DNA from 2 places in the Bacillus sp. BACIII genome. Region 1 is predicted to be linked to the other one. Evidence: riboswitches for the same ligand, from Rfam matches in the RefSeq annotation. Region 1 holds a riboswitch; the other holds the start of a gene.
What was found. A riboswitch is a leader RNA that binds a small molecule or an ion and turns the genes downstream of it on or off. The one in region 1 is predicted to bind lysine.
Positions count from the first base shown of each region.

Region 2: linked by a shared signal. The riboswitch ahead of ACXN9U_RS01705 (aspartate kinase) and the one ahead of ACXN9U_RS15405 (amino acid permease) in region 1 are both predicted to bind lysine.

Region 1 is NZ_CM174437.1:3,135,704-3,141,739, reverse strand. Features, by position in the region: gene modA (molybdate ABC transporter substrate-binding protein) at 1-26, opposite strand, end outside; gene ACXN9U_RS15425 (substrate-binding domain-containing protein) at 144-1,070, shown strand; gene ACXN9U_RS15420 (LTA synthase family protein) at 1,101-2,957, opposite strand; gene ACXN9U_RS15415 (metal-dependent hydrolase) at 3,000-3,482, opposite strand; gene sspJ (small acid-soluble spore protein SspJ) at 3,666-3,806, shown strand; lysine riboswitch at 3,928-4,109, shown strand; gene ACXN9U_RS15405 (amino acid permease) at 4,218-5,630, shown strand; gene ACXN9U_RS15400 (class I SAM-dependent methyltransferase) at 5,679-6,036, opposite strand, start outside.
Region 2 is NZ_CM174437.1:309,412-315,447, reverse strand. Features, by position in the region: gene sdhC (succinate dehydrogenase cytochrome B558) at 1-518, opposite strand, end outside; gene ACXN9U_RS01710 (YslB family protein) at 815-1,261, shown strand; gene ACXN9U_RS01705 (aspartate kinase) at 1,309-2,538, opposite strand; lysine riboswitch at 2,664-2,842, opposite strand; gene uvrC (excinuclease ABC subunit UvrC) at 2,904-4,676, opposite strand; gene trxA (thioredoxin) at 4,824-5,138, opposite strand; gene ACXN9U_RS01690 (alpha-N-arabinofuranosidase) at 5,291-6,036, opposite strand, start outside.

The DNA of each region.
Region 1 (6,036 bases):
AATAGTGTCGCTTTCTTTTTCAACATTGTGCACCCCTTATAACTGAATATCATTAGATAAAACTAATTATAACGTAATTGTACGTGAGGGTGCGGTTTTTTTTCAATATCTGAACCGTTATAATAAAAACGGAGCGTGATAATATGACAGAAGCCACTTCCTATACAATAGAAGAAGTTGCGGGCCTTTTGAAGGTCTCAAAACTGACAGTATATGATTTGATAAAAAAAGGACTCATTCCGGCGTACAGGGTCGGAAGACAGATGAGGGTCGATGAAGAGGACTTAAAACAATATAAAGCAAACATGAGAATGTCAAAAAAGCCATCCGTATCAGAAGCTGCTGACCCGTCCCGCGGGCGGGAGCCGGAAAAAAGGCAGTCCGTTATCATCAGCGGGCAGGATGTGTCGATGGACCTCCTCAGCAAACAGCTGGAACAAACAATACAGGCGGCTCCGCTCCGCAAGTACAGCGGCAGTTTGAACAGCCTGATCGAGATGTACCGCGGGGCTTGTGACATCGTCAGTCTGCATTTGTACGATGGGGAGACGGGGCAGTATAACATCCCGTACGTGAAGCGCATTCTTTCAGGGGAGCCGTTTGCGCTTTTTCATGTCGTGCTGCGGCAGGCCGGATTATATGTGAAAAAGGGCAATCCGCTAAACATTCAGGGCTTTCAGGACTTGAGCCGAAAGGATGTCCGTATCGTCAATCGCGAAAAAGGATCAGGCGCGAGGGTGCTGCTGGATGAACAGCTCAGATCTTTCGGTATTACGCCGTCTGATGTCGCCGGCTACCATGACATTGTCACTGATCATCTGTCAGCGGCTTCACAAGTGTCAAGCGGAAAGGCGGATATCGGAGTCGGGTCGCAGCATGCGGCGCATATGGCAGGCACGGACTTTATCCCGGTGATCAGTGAACAGTACGATGTGGTCGTCTTAAAACAAAACCGGGAGCTTGTTCAAAGCGTGCAGGACATCCTCAATTCTGAGGAATTCAAGTCTCAGCTTTCTCAATTATCCGGATATGATACGAAAATGACAGGACGGCTCATATATGAAACATGAAAAATCCCTCCATATAACGGAGGGATTTTTTTATTGCTTGTAAAACCGCAGCAGGTCGCCGTTTAATATTTTATCGGAAAGCATCAGCTCTTGTTCCGCTTTTTCTTTCTCATCGCTGCACGTGCTCATGTCAGAACGCGGTTCACCCGTTTTACGGCTGTAACACGTATTTTTCGTATAAATATGATCATCCGTGATAAAGCTGCCGTTTCTCAGCACCGCAAACGGGGTCCGCTCTCCGGAAAACAGATCATTGCCGAACTGAATGCTGCCTTTCGTTTCAATGCCGAGCAGGTGAAGCAGCGTCGGTCTTACATCAACCTGTCCCGCGGCGGATGCAATCGTTTCCGGCGCACGGTCGGTCACCCCGGGAATATGAATGATAAACGGCACGCGCTGAAGCTGAACCGTATCAAACGGAGTGATTTCCTCTTTCCCTAAGAATTCGGCAAGTCCTTGATTATGGGCTTCGGATATACCGTAATGATCTCCCATCAGGACGATCATCGCGTTGTCATACAGTCCTTCTTTTTTCAGCTTCTTGAAAAAGTGTTTCAGGGCCTCATCTTCATAGCGGACCGTCGTCACATAGCGGTTTAATAAATCGCTGCTTGTGTCCGGTTCTTCAATGAGCTGATCCTGTTTATCAATTTCAAAAGGAAAATGGTTGGTCAAAGTCAGCAGGCTCGCGTAAAACGGCTGCGGAAGCTTCTTTAATTTTTCCGCTGACTGTTCGAGAAATTCCTTATCCTTCAGGCCCCAGCCTGTTGAATTTTCCTGTGTCACCTTAAATTCATCCGCGTCGAAAAAACGGTCGATTCCGAATGTCCCGTACATCTCATCCCGGTTCCAAAAGGCCTTATGATTGGCATGCAGAACGGCTGAATAGTATTGATGATCTTTTAACATATGGTACATCGTATTGAACCGGTGGCCGCTTTTTGTAAAAAAAACGGCGCCGCTTGAAGACGGATACAGCGAATTCGCAGTAATGAATTCTGAATCTGAGGTTTTTCCCTGTTCAGTCTGCTGATAAAAATGAGTGAAGTCATAACTTTTTTTCCGCAGTTTATTTAAAAACGGGGTAATCTCCCGCCCGTTGACCCGTTCATCCATCACAAAACGCTGTGTTGATTCAAGCGTGACAAAAATCACATTACGCCCTTTAGCAAGCCCGAACTTTGCATCGGACGGGCGGCTGTAGTCGGCTTGAGTGTAGTTCGCGACCGCGGCAAGACTGTCTTCGTCGGCAAACGCTTTAGCCCCTGCATTCAGCGTCTGCGAAATGGTGTCATACAAATGAAAGTGGAACAGGCCGATTCCTTTTACGAGCGCTTCACGATCAAAAGGATGCCTGAACAGCTTCGGCTGCTCGGCCTCAGACAGCGCCAGGTTGCACAGCATGAGGCCGGCTGATGCCCACGCATATGCTTTGACGGTCCGGGCGCCCGCTTTTCCGTTACCGGCTTTATGCCTTCCCGCTAGGTAAAACAGAACCGCAATATCCGCGAATAAAGCGATATACAGCGGGTGAAACAGCTCTTGGACGCTGCTTCCCATATCGCCCATATTGCTCGCCTGAAACAAAACCGGTATGGTGATAAAATCAATATAAAACCCGTAAAACACCGTATTCGCGATTAAAATCCCCGTCAGCATCACATTTGCCGAAAGCAGAAAGATCCGCTGCTTCTTTTCCGTCAGCAGCAGGCCGATGCCGAACAGCGGCACAATAAAGCTCAGCGGATTAATGAGAAGCAGACATTCCTCAAGAACCGAATTGTTTTGCAGATCAAAACCAAGCTTGTAAACGGCGTATGTTTTTATCCACATGAACAGGATGGACAGGCATAAAAACCGATGATTGCTGAAAAAGGATTTTTTCATATGTATGACTCCTCACCCTAAAAGCGAAAAGACGCTTTTTGTTTAAGAGATGCGGCCGTGAACCAATTCGTATAAATAATAGCAGGATACAATCGTTAACCCGGCCAGCACAAGCTGCTCCGAAAAGCTCCCCGTCCTCATATAAAGGGGAAGACGGAAGCGGATGGCAGACGGAAACAGCAGTTTAATGCCGTTGACGGTCCATGCGTCAAGCACAAGGTGGCTTGCCATTCCGACCATCAGTCCGGCGGAGATGCTTGGATTCGGGATATAGGCTGCCGTGATGAAAAACATAATAAGCATAAACAGCAGACTGTGTGTAAATGTTCTGTGGCCGAAAACCGTGCTTACGATTTTGGACAGAACGGGCAGCGTTCTGCCGATTTTGCTTTTTGTATGGCAAATATCGGGAATCAGCGCCCCGAGGGCACCCGCTGAGGTCATAAGGACCGGATCATACCCGTAATAATACGCAATTGCGGAACAAGAAGCGATGCCTCCCATGATGTGTGTTTTTCCTGTCATTTTTCGCTTCTCCTTTTTATTTTTGCCAAAATCCCCTGAATTACAAATATATCAAGAGAATGCATGTTTGATCAACAAACTTTACCTGTTCCGCCAAAAGGAAGGAGGATCGGATTCCGTATATTCTGCCGCGGAAAAAGACACATTATAGGTGTACCTATATTTGATAAAGAGGTGATACAGATGGCTTTCTTTAACAAAGAAAAAGGCAAAAACAGCGATAAAAACAAAAACGTCATTCAAGGTGCGCTTGAGGACGCCGGTGCAGCTTTGAAAGACGATCCGCTTCAAGAAGCTGTTCAAAAGAAAAAAAACAACCGCTGACTATAAAAACGGGTAGGGCAAATGCTCTATCCGTTTTCCGTCTAATTTTTCCCTTTGACAGATCTTTTTATCTCTGATAACCTCTGAGTAGAATTGAATGATAAAAATCCTCACTCTTTCTCGGTGAGGTAGAGGTTGCGCTTGATGATGAGTCGCACATGCCAGGCTGATAAGGGGCCGCAAAACATGTGTTAAAGGCATCAGCGCCGAAGTGTAAAGAAAGCCGATCCTTCTTTATGCTGGGACTGTATCTGAATAAGTGCAGGACTGCCGCGTGCTTTTTCGCGGAGGGCTATCCGGAGATCAAGGGTGTGTGTTTCTTTAAGCATGGACTTTTGTTCAGGCTTTTTTTGTGTGTAAATATGGTCTCGGGGTCTGGTCCGTACGAATGAACAACCAGGAGGTACAGGAATGGAACAGACGAAAAAATGGGGTTTTTGGTTATTAACGGCATTTGTCGTAGGAAATATGGTAGGCTCGGGCATCTTTTCCCTTCCGAGCACGCTCGCAAAAATCGCGAGCCCGTTCGGCGCTACATCGGCATGGCTTTTGACGGGAGCCGGTGTGTTAATGATCGCGCTTGTCTTCGGTCACTTATCCATCCGCAAGCCTGAGCTGACGGCGGGGCCGCAAAGCTATGCGAGAGCGCTGTTCAGCGATCGGAAAAAAGGGAACGCAGCCGGTTTCACGATGGTGTGGGGCTACTGGGTGGCGAGCTGGATCAGCAACGTGGCGATCATCACCAGCCTTGCCGGATATTTAACTTCTTTTTTCCCGATTTTAACGGATAAGCGTGAAATGTTTTCAATCGGCGGTCAGGCGGTTACACTTGGCCAGCTGCTGACGTTTGCCGTATGTACGGTTTTATTATGGGGCACTCACACGATTCTCGTTTCCAGCATGAACGGTGCGAGTAAATTAAATTTCGTTACGACGTTTTCAAAGGTATTAGGATTTATCTTCTTTATCATTGCAGGTTTGTTTGTATTTCAAACGTCGTTTTTCGATCATTTTTATTTTCCGGTTCAGACAGGTCCTCACACGGTTGAGGGAATCGGCGGTCAGGTCCACAATGCGGCGATTTCAACATTATGGGCGTTCGTCGGAATTGAATCGGCAGTCATCTTATCCGGGCGCGCCCGTTCGCAGCGCGACGTGAAACGCGCCACCATTACCGGCTTATTGATTGCGCTCAGCATCTATATTATCGTGACATTGATTACGATGGGCGTGCTTCCGCATGGTAAGCTTGTCGGCTCGGAAAAACCGTTTGTTGACGTATTATACGCGATCGTCGGCAATGCGGGAAGCATCATCATGGCGATTTTGGCGATCCTCTGTCTGTTCGGGACGATGCTCGGCTGGATTCTTCTCGGCTCTGAAGTTCCGTATCAAGCCGCGAAATCAGGAGACTTTCCCGCCGCTTTTGCAAAAACAAATAAACAGGGAAGCCCGGTTGTGTCGTTAATCGTCACGAATGTGATGTCACAGATCTTTATCTTTTCGGTTATTTCCCGGACAATCAGTGACGCGTTTACGTTTTTAACAACGGCGGCGACACTCGCTTATCTGATTCCGTATCTCGTATCTGCGTTTTACAGCCTGAAGCTCGTGCTGACGGGTGAAACGTATGACGAAATCAAGGGTTCAAGAGTGAAGGACGGTTTCATCGCCATCCTTGCCTGCATTTATTCTTTTTACGTCATTATTACCGGAACGGCCGATTTAACGACCTTTATTCTCGGTATCGGACTGTTTTTCGTCGGTCTGCTGTTATATCCTTTTGTTTCAAAGAAATTTGCAAACAACAGACAATCCGTATAAAAAAAAGACATCTCACGTCTGTGGGATGTCTTTTTTGGCGTCAGCGGATTACTTTTTGACGGCGTGTATATAATGAATGGTCTCGAATGCGGTTAAATGGTCAGTGCGCCCGCTGAAAAAACGGTCATTGATAACCGCTGGAGATAAATGTTCATAAATAAGCAGGCCTGATGATTCTAACATTTTTTCAATTTCTTTATAGCTGAAACACGACAGCATCGGTTCTCCGCCTGCCGCAGCCATTTTCACCATGTTCTCCACTCTGTTTGACAGTCCTTTTTCTTCAAAGAGCGATTCATCCGCATAATCAAACACGATAGAGCTGCCGGGCGGGACTTCGGCAAATAATTGTGTAAGCAGGCGGGCGAGATGCTTTTTCGTAAGATAATATGACACACCGAGCAGG
Region 2 (6,036 bases), 1.1 Mb from region 1:
GGCGTGACCGTGATCCCCCATGTGACCGCAAAAGACCATAAGCCGTTTGAAAAGTGAAAAATGACTGATAAAACGCCTACAATATAAAATCCGAGCATAAACGGCGAGCTCAGAATATTCGCCATCATATCGAAGTTGACTTCAGCGCCCATCTGTGCGGCAATCCGCGTCTGCCACACATGCCAGCTGACGAAAATAAGGGTGAGAATACCGGTGACACGCTGAAGCACAAACATCCAGTTTCTGAAATAGCTGTAGTGGCCAGCGTTGTTTTTCGCAGTAAATGCTATGTACACACCGTAAACCGCATGATAAATTAAAGGTAAGAAAATAATAAAAATTTCTAACGCATACCTGAACGGCAGACTGTCCATAAAGCCGGCCGCCTTGTTAAACGCATCCGCTCCCCTTGCGGCAAATTGGTTGACGACTAAATGCTGGATCAAAAAGATGCCGACCGGAATCACACCGAGCAAGGAATGCAATCTTCGAAAATAAAACTCTCTGTTCCCAGACATTACTTTACCCCCTGTTTGATTTAAGTGCGAAATGTGCTAAAATCTCTGCCCCCACTTCGTTTCAATTGTAAGCACTTTATTAAAATTTATTGACAATTTCATTTTACTCCTCCCTCAAAAGGGCGTCAAGAAAACGTGTACATAAATTATAATTTTCGGAATTGATTATTTGACGTGAAAATTTTATTTTCCTGCAATACCTTTCTCACTTTTTTTCACGTGTTTTATAGGATCATCCTGTAATCCTCCCCCCTGTTTAAGCTATAATAAACGAAGGAGAGAGGGGAATACATAATATGAAGAATAATTATGAAGCAGCTTTAGAACCTTTAACTGAACTCGGCGTCAGCGCATACGGCTACGAATTAATCCGGGAAATCGTGCTTCCGGATATCCTCGGCCCGGAGCATTCATCCATGATGTATTGGGCGGGGAAACGCCTCGCCCGCAAATTTCCTCTTCAATCATGGGAAGAAATCCCCGCCTTTTTTGAAAAAGCCGGCTGGGGAACTTTGACAAACACAGGATCAAAAAAGCAAGAGCTGGAATTTGAACTGGAAGGACCGCTCGTTTCCAGCAGGCTCAAACACCAGAAAGAGCCTTGTTTTCAGCTTGAAGCCGGTTTTATAGCCGAACAGATTCAATTGATGAACGATCAAATTGCAGAATCTTATGAACAGGTCAAAAAGAGAGCGGATAAAGTCGTCCTGACCGTGAAATGGGATATGAAGGACCCTGTATAATTGAAAAAAGGCGGTGACTTAAAAGTCCCGCCTTTTTGCCTGCCCGTTTATACGGCAGACGGCTGTTTAGAAAGCTCAAACGCATCATGAAGCGCTTCGACGGCTTTCACCATATCATTTTCACTGACAACCGCTGATACTTTTATTTCAGATGTGCTGACCATTTTGACTTGTACATTTTTTTCCGCCAGTACGGCAAACATGTCCGCGGCGACGCCGGGATTAGAGACCATGCCTGATCCGACAATGGATACTTTCGCCAGCTTTCTTTCAGTTTCAATTTTTTCATAGTCAAGCGCGTTTTTATATTCTTCAAGCACAGCGACCGTTTGCGCGGAATCTTCCGTTTTCACTGAGAAAGAAATGTCTGCTTCCCCATTGTCCGCTTGTGTCTGAATAATGATGTCAACGTTGATGTTTCGTTTCGCCAGCGCAGTGAAGATTGTTGAAAGTGTTGTCAGCCCGCTTGTCAGGCCAGTAACGGACACCCTTGTAATCTGGTCTTCAAATGCAATTCCTCTGACGATTAAATTCTGCTCCATTGATGATTCCTCCTCAATTAATGTTCCAGCTTCATGTTCCGTGCTTGACCGCACTTCCAAAGGCACTTGGTAGTTTTTCGCGAACTCAACCGCCCGCGGGTGCAGAACACCCGCTCCGAGATTTGCAAGCTCCAGCATTTCATCGTAAGAAATTCCCGCCAGTTTTCTCGCTGACCGGACGTACCGCGGATCTGTCGTAAACACGCCCGGAACATCCGTGTAAATGTCGCATTTATCCGCTTTTAAAGCTGCGGCAAGAGCGACCGCCGTCGTATCGGAACCGCCCCGTCCGAGCGTCGTGATGCCGCCGTTTTCCGTTACTCCCTGAAAACCGGCGACAACTGTAATCCTGCCTTCTGCAAGCTGCGCCTGAATTGCGGTGATATCAATATCCGTAATTCTCGCATTGCCGTGGACAGCCTCCGTGCGGACACCCGCCTGCCAGCCCGTATAAGAGACGGCGTCATATCCTTTTTCCTGAAGCGCCATGGCCAAAAGCGAAATCGTGACCTGCTCTCCCGTAGACAGAAGCATATCCATCTCGCGTCTGCTTGGCTCAGATGTCATTTCCGCCGCCAAATTAACGAGCGCGTCGGTTGATTTTCCCATTGCCGAAACGACGACTACGACGTCATGGCCTTTTTTCTTTTCAGCAATGGCGCGATTTGCGGCATTTTGAATTTTTTCGGCAGAGCCGACGGAAGTGCCTCCGAATTTTTGTACGATAAGACCCATACTAGACCACCCTTTACATTTTGGTTCGTGCGGGTGAGGAGAAAAGAGCGTTGTGTCCACAATAAAAAAAGCAATGAGAGGAATAGCTCTCATTGCTTTTTCATATCATTACGATTGATTATGAACAACGAGATAGCCCTCCAAGAAAATGAATTCTTGACAGCTTTACATTTATTTAATGCAAAGCCAGCAAAGCACACCGATGGGATGTGTTTCACTTCGGCGAACTCCCCTTTCAGCCTTTTTCGCAGAATCCATCATTCTCCAAAGGCATACTATTGAAGTTCGCACCTCTATCTTCACCATATAACACGATCTTATGAAATTAGTTCACATTCTAGCAGACTTTTCAGAAAAGCACAATACTATTTTTTCAATTTTTCAAACAGCAGCTGAGCGGCCGCAGCCGGCACACCGGCTTTTTTGATATCGTCAAGACTTGCTTCCTTCATCTTTTTGACAGAACCGAAATGCTTTAAGAGCATTTTTTTGCGTTTTTCGCCGATCCCCGGGATATCATCCAATACGGATTGAAAGGCGCTTTTTCCCCGGATCTGTCTGTGAAAGCTGATCGCAAAACGGTGAACTTCATCCTGAATGCGCTGGAGCAGGTAAAATTCCTGGCTGTTCCGCTCCAGAAATACCGGTTCAAGCGGGTCGCCGATCAGAAGGTTGGATGTTCGGTGTTTGTCATCTTTCGCCAATCCCGCTACCGGGACATCAAGGCCGAGCTCATTCTCAAGCACGTCGCGCGCCGCGTTAATCTGCCCTTTTCCGCCGTCAATGATGATTAAATCCGGCAGCGGGAGATTTTCGCGGAGCACCCTCGAATATCTTCTTCTGACGACTTCTCTCATTGATCCGTAATCGTCAGGCCCTGTTACGGTTTTGATTTTATATTTGCGGTATTCCTTTTTATTCGGTTTTCCGTCAATAAAGACAATCATGGCCGATACAGGGTTTGTGCCTTGAATATTGGAGTTGTCAAACGCTTCAATCCGGTGCGGCGTGTAAATGTTCAATGCTTCGCCGAGCCGTTCGGCTGCTCCGATTGACCGTTCCTCATCCCGCTCGATTAATGAGAACTTTTCCCGCAGGGCGATTTTCGCGTTTTTGTGCGCAAGCAGAAGCAGTTCTTTTTTCGGGCCTTTTTTCGGCTGATGCACGGCGGTTTCCAAAAGCTCGCTGATCATGTCCCTGTCAACGCTGTCAGGCACCAGAATTTCCTTGGGCAGAAAGTGATTGTTTTTCGAATAGAACTGGCCGATGAAGGTCAGAAATTCTTCATCCGCTTCCTGGTACATCGGAAACATGCTGACATCGCGTTCGATCAGCTTTCCTTGGCGTATGAAAAAGACTTGAACGCACATCCAGCCTTTATCGTACGCATAAGCGAACACATCGCGGTCCAGAAGGTCATTCATGGTCATTTTCTGCTTTTCCATCGTCGATTCGATGTAAGCAAGCTGATCGCGGAATTCTTTAGCCCGTTCAAATTCAAGCTTTTCCGCCGCCTCTGCCATTTTCTCTTCAAGCTCTTTTTTGACCTCGTTATGTCCTCCCTTTAAAAAGCGGGTGATGTCTTCCACAAGCTCGCGGTTTGTCTCCTCAGAAATATCCTTTACACATGGAGCGAGGCATTGTCCGAGATGGTAATAGAGACAGACGCGGTCCGGAAGATTTGAGCACTTCCTGAGCGGATAAAGGCGGTCCAGCAGTTTTTTCGTTTCCCGCGCCGCCTGTACATTCGGGTACGGGCCGAAATAGCGCCCTTTGTCTTTTTTGACATTGCGGGTGACAATAAGCCGCGGATGGCGTTCATGGGTGATTTTAATAAAGGGATAGGTTTTATCATCTTTCAGCATGACATTGTATTTCGGATCGTATTTTTTAATCAGATTCATTTCCAAAATAAGCGCTTCAAGATTGGAGGAAGTCACGATATATTCAAAGTCCTCAATCTCCGTCACAAGCCTTTGGGTTTTTGCATCGTGAGAACCGGTGAAATAGGATCTCACCCTGTTTTTCAGCACTTTCGCTTTCCCCACGTAGATGACTGTTTTTTGACGGTCTTTCATTAAATAACAGCCCGGCTGATCGGGAAGGAGGGCCAGCTTTTCTTTCAGTTGTTTATTCATACGTTACCCTTCCTTACATTCATTTCTTGTGTCCATTCAGTGTATCACGAACATTTGTTTTTCTCCATTCTCAGCTTTTGGAAGATCAAAAAAGGCGATCCCTTTTAAAGGAATCGCCCTGCCGCAGCCGTAACGGAAACTTTCGGCTTACAGATGTTTGTTTACAAGCTCTTCAAGGGCTTCTTTCGGTTTGAAGCCGACAGATGTTTCAACCACTTCTCCGTCTTTTAACACAAGAAGTGTCGGGATGCTCATGACGCCGTATTTACCGGCAGTTTCTTGGTTTTCATCCACGTCGATTTTGACGATTTTCAGTTTGTCTCCCATTTCTTGATCAAGCTCTTCAAGAACGGGCGCGATCATTTTACAAGGTCCGCACCAAGGAGCCCAGAAATCAGCTAATACGACACCTTCACTTGTTTCAGCTGAGAACGATTGATCAGTTGCTTTTACGATAGCCATTTGTTATTCCTCCAATTGTCAAATGATGATTTTTAGTATAGCATCTCCCATTCGTTCATGCTAATTTAATGCTTATATTATTTTCTCCCGAACACGCCGAAAATAATCTTATTTATAGAATGTATGATAACCGGTCAGCAGGCGTTCAAAACTTAAGATGGACCCGCCGGCAGCGTGATTAATACAACCGCCATTGGAGGAAGCTCCGCCTCCAGGTTTCCGCCCTTCTGCGTAAACCCGGAAAACGGCTTCGGTTTGACGTTTTCAGGGCTGCTGAATGTATTGTGGGCATTCATTTTTTCAGCATGCAGAATCGTCGCGGAAGGCTTCCCTGTCTTTTTCATGCCCCGCAGTTCAATCTTCACGTCAGCTTTGTGCAGATGATCGATATTGCACATGCTGATATGGATGTCTCCGTTTTGCTGTTTGGAGGCGGAAATACTGACTTGCGGGAGCCTGCCGTCTTTCCATTCGTATCCGGCCGCTTTTGTTTCTGCGGCCAAAAGAGAAGCGTCCTGGTGAACCTTAAACATATCAAATACATGATATGTCGGCGTCAGCAGCATATTTTTCCCTTCTGTCAGGATCATTGCCTGAAGCACGTTGACGGTTTGCGCGATATTGGCCATCTGCACACGGTCTGCGTGCTGATGAAAAATGTGAAAATGCGTGGCGGCGACAAGTGCGTCGCGGATCGTATTTTGCTGATACAGAAAGCCAGGATTCGTGCCAGGCTCAGGGTCAAGCCACGTCCCCCATTCATCAATGATCAGACCGACTCTTTTTTCCGGATCGTATTGATCCATAATGGCGCTGTGCCTTGTAATCAATTCATTCATATGGGCCGCCTTTTTCATCGTGATGAACCATTCATCTTCCGTAAACTCCGTCGCTGATC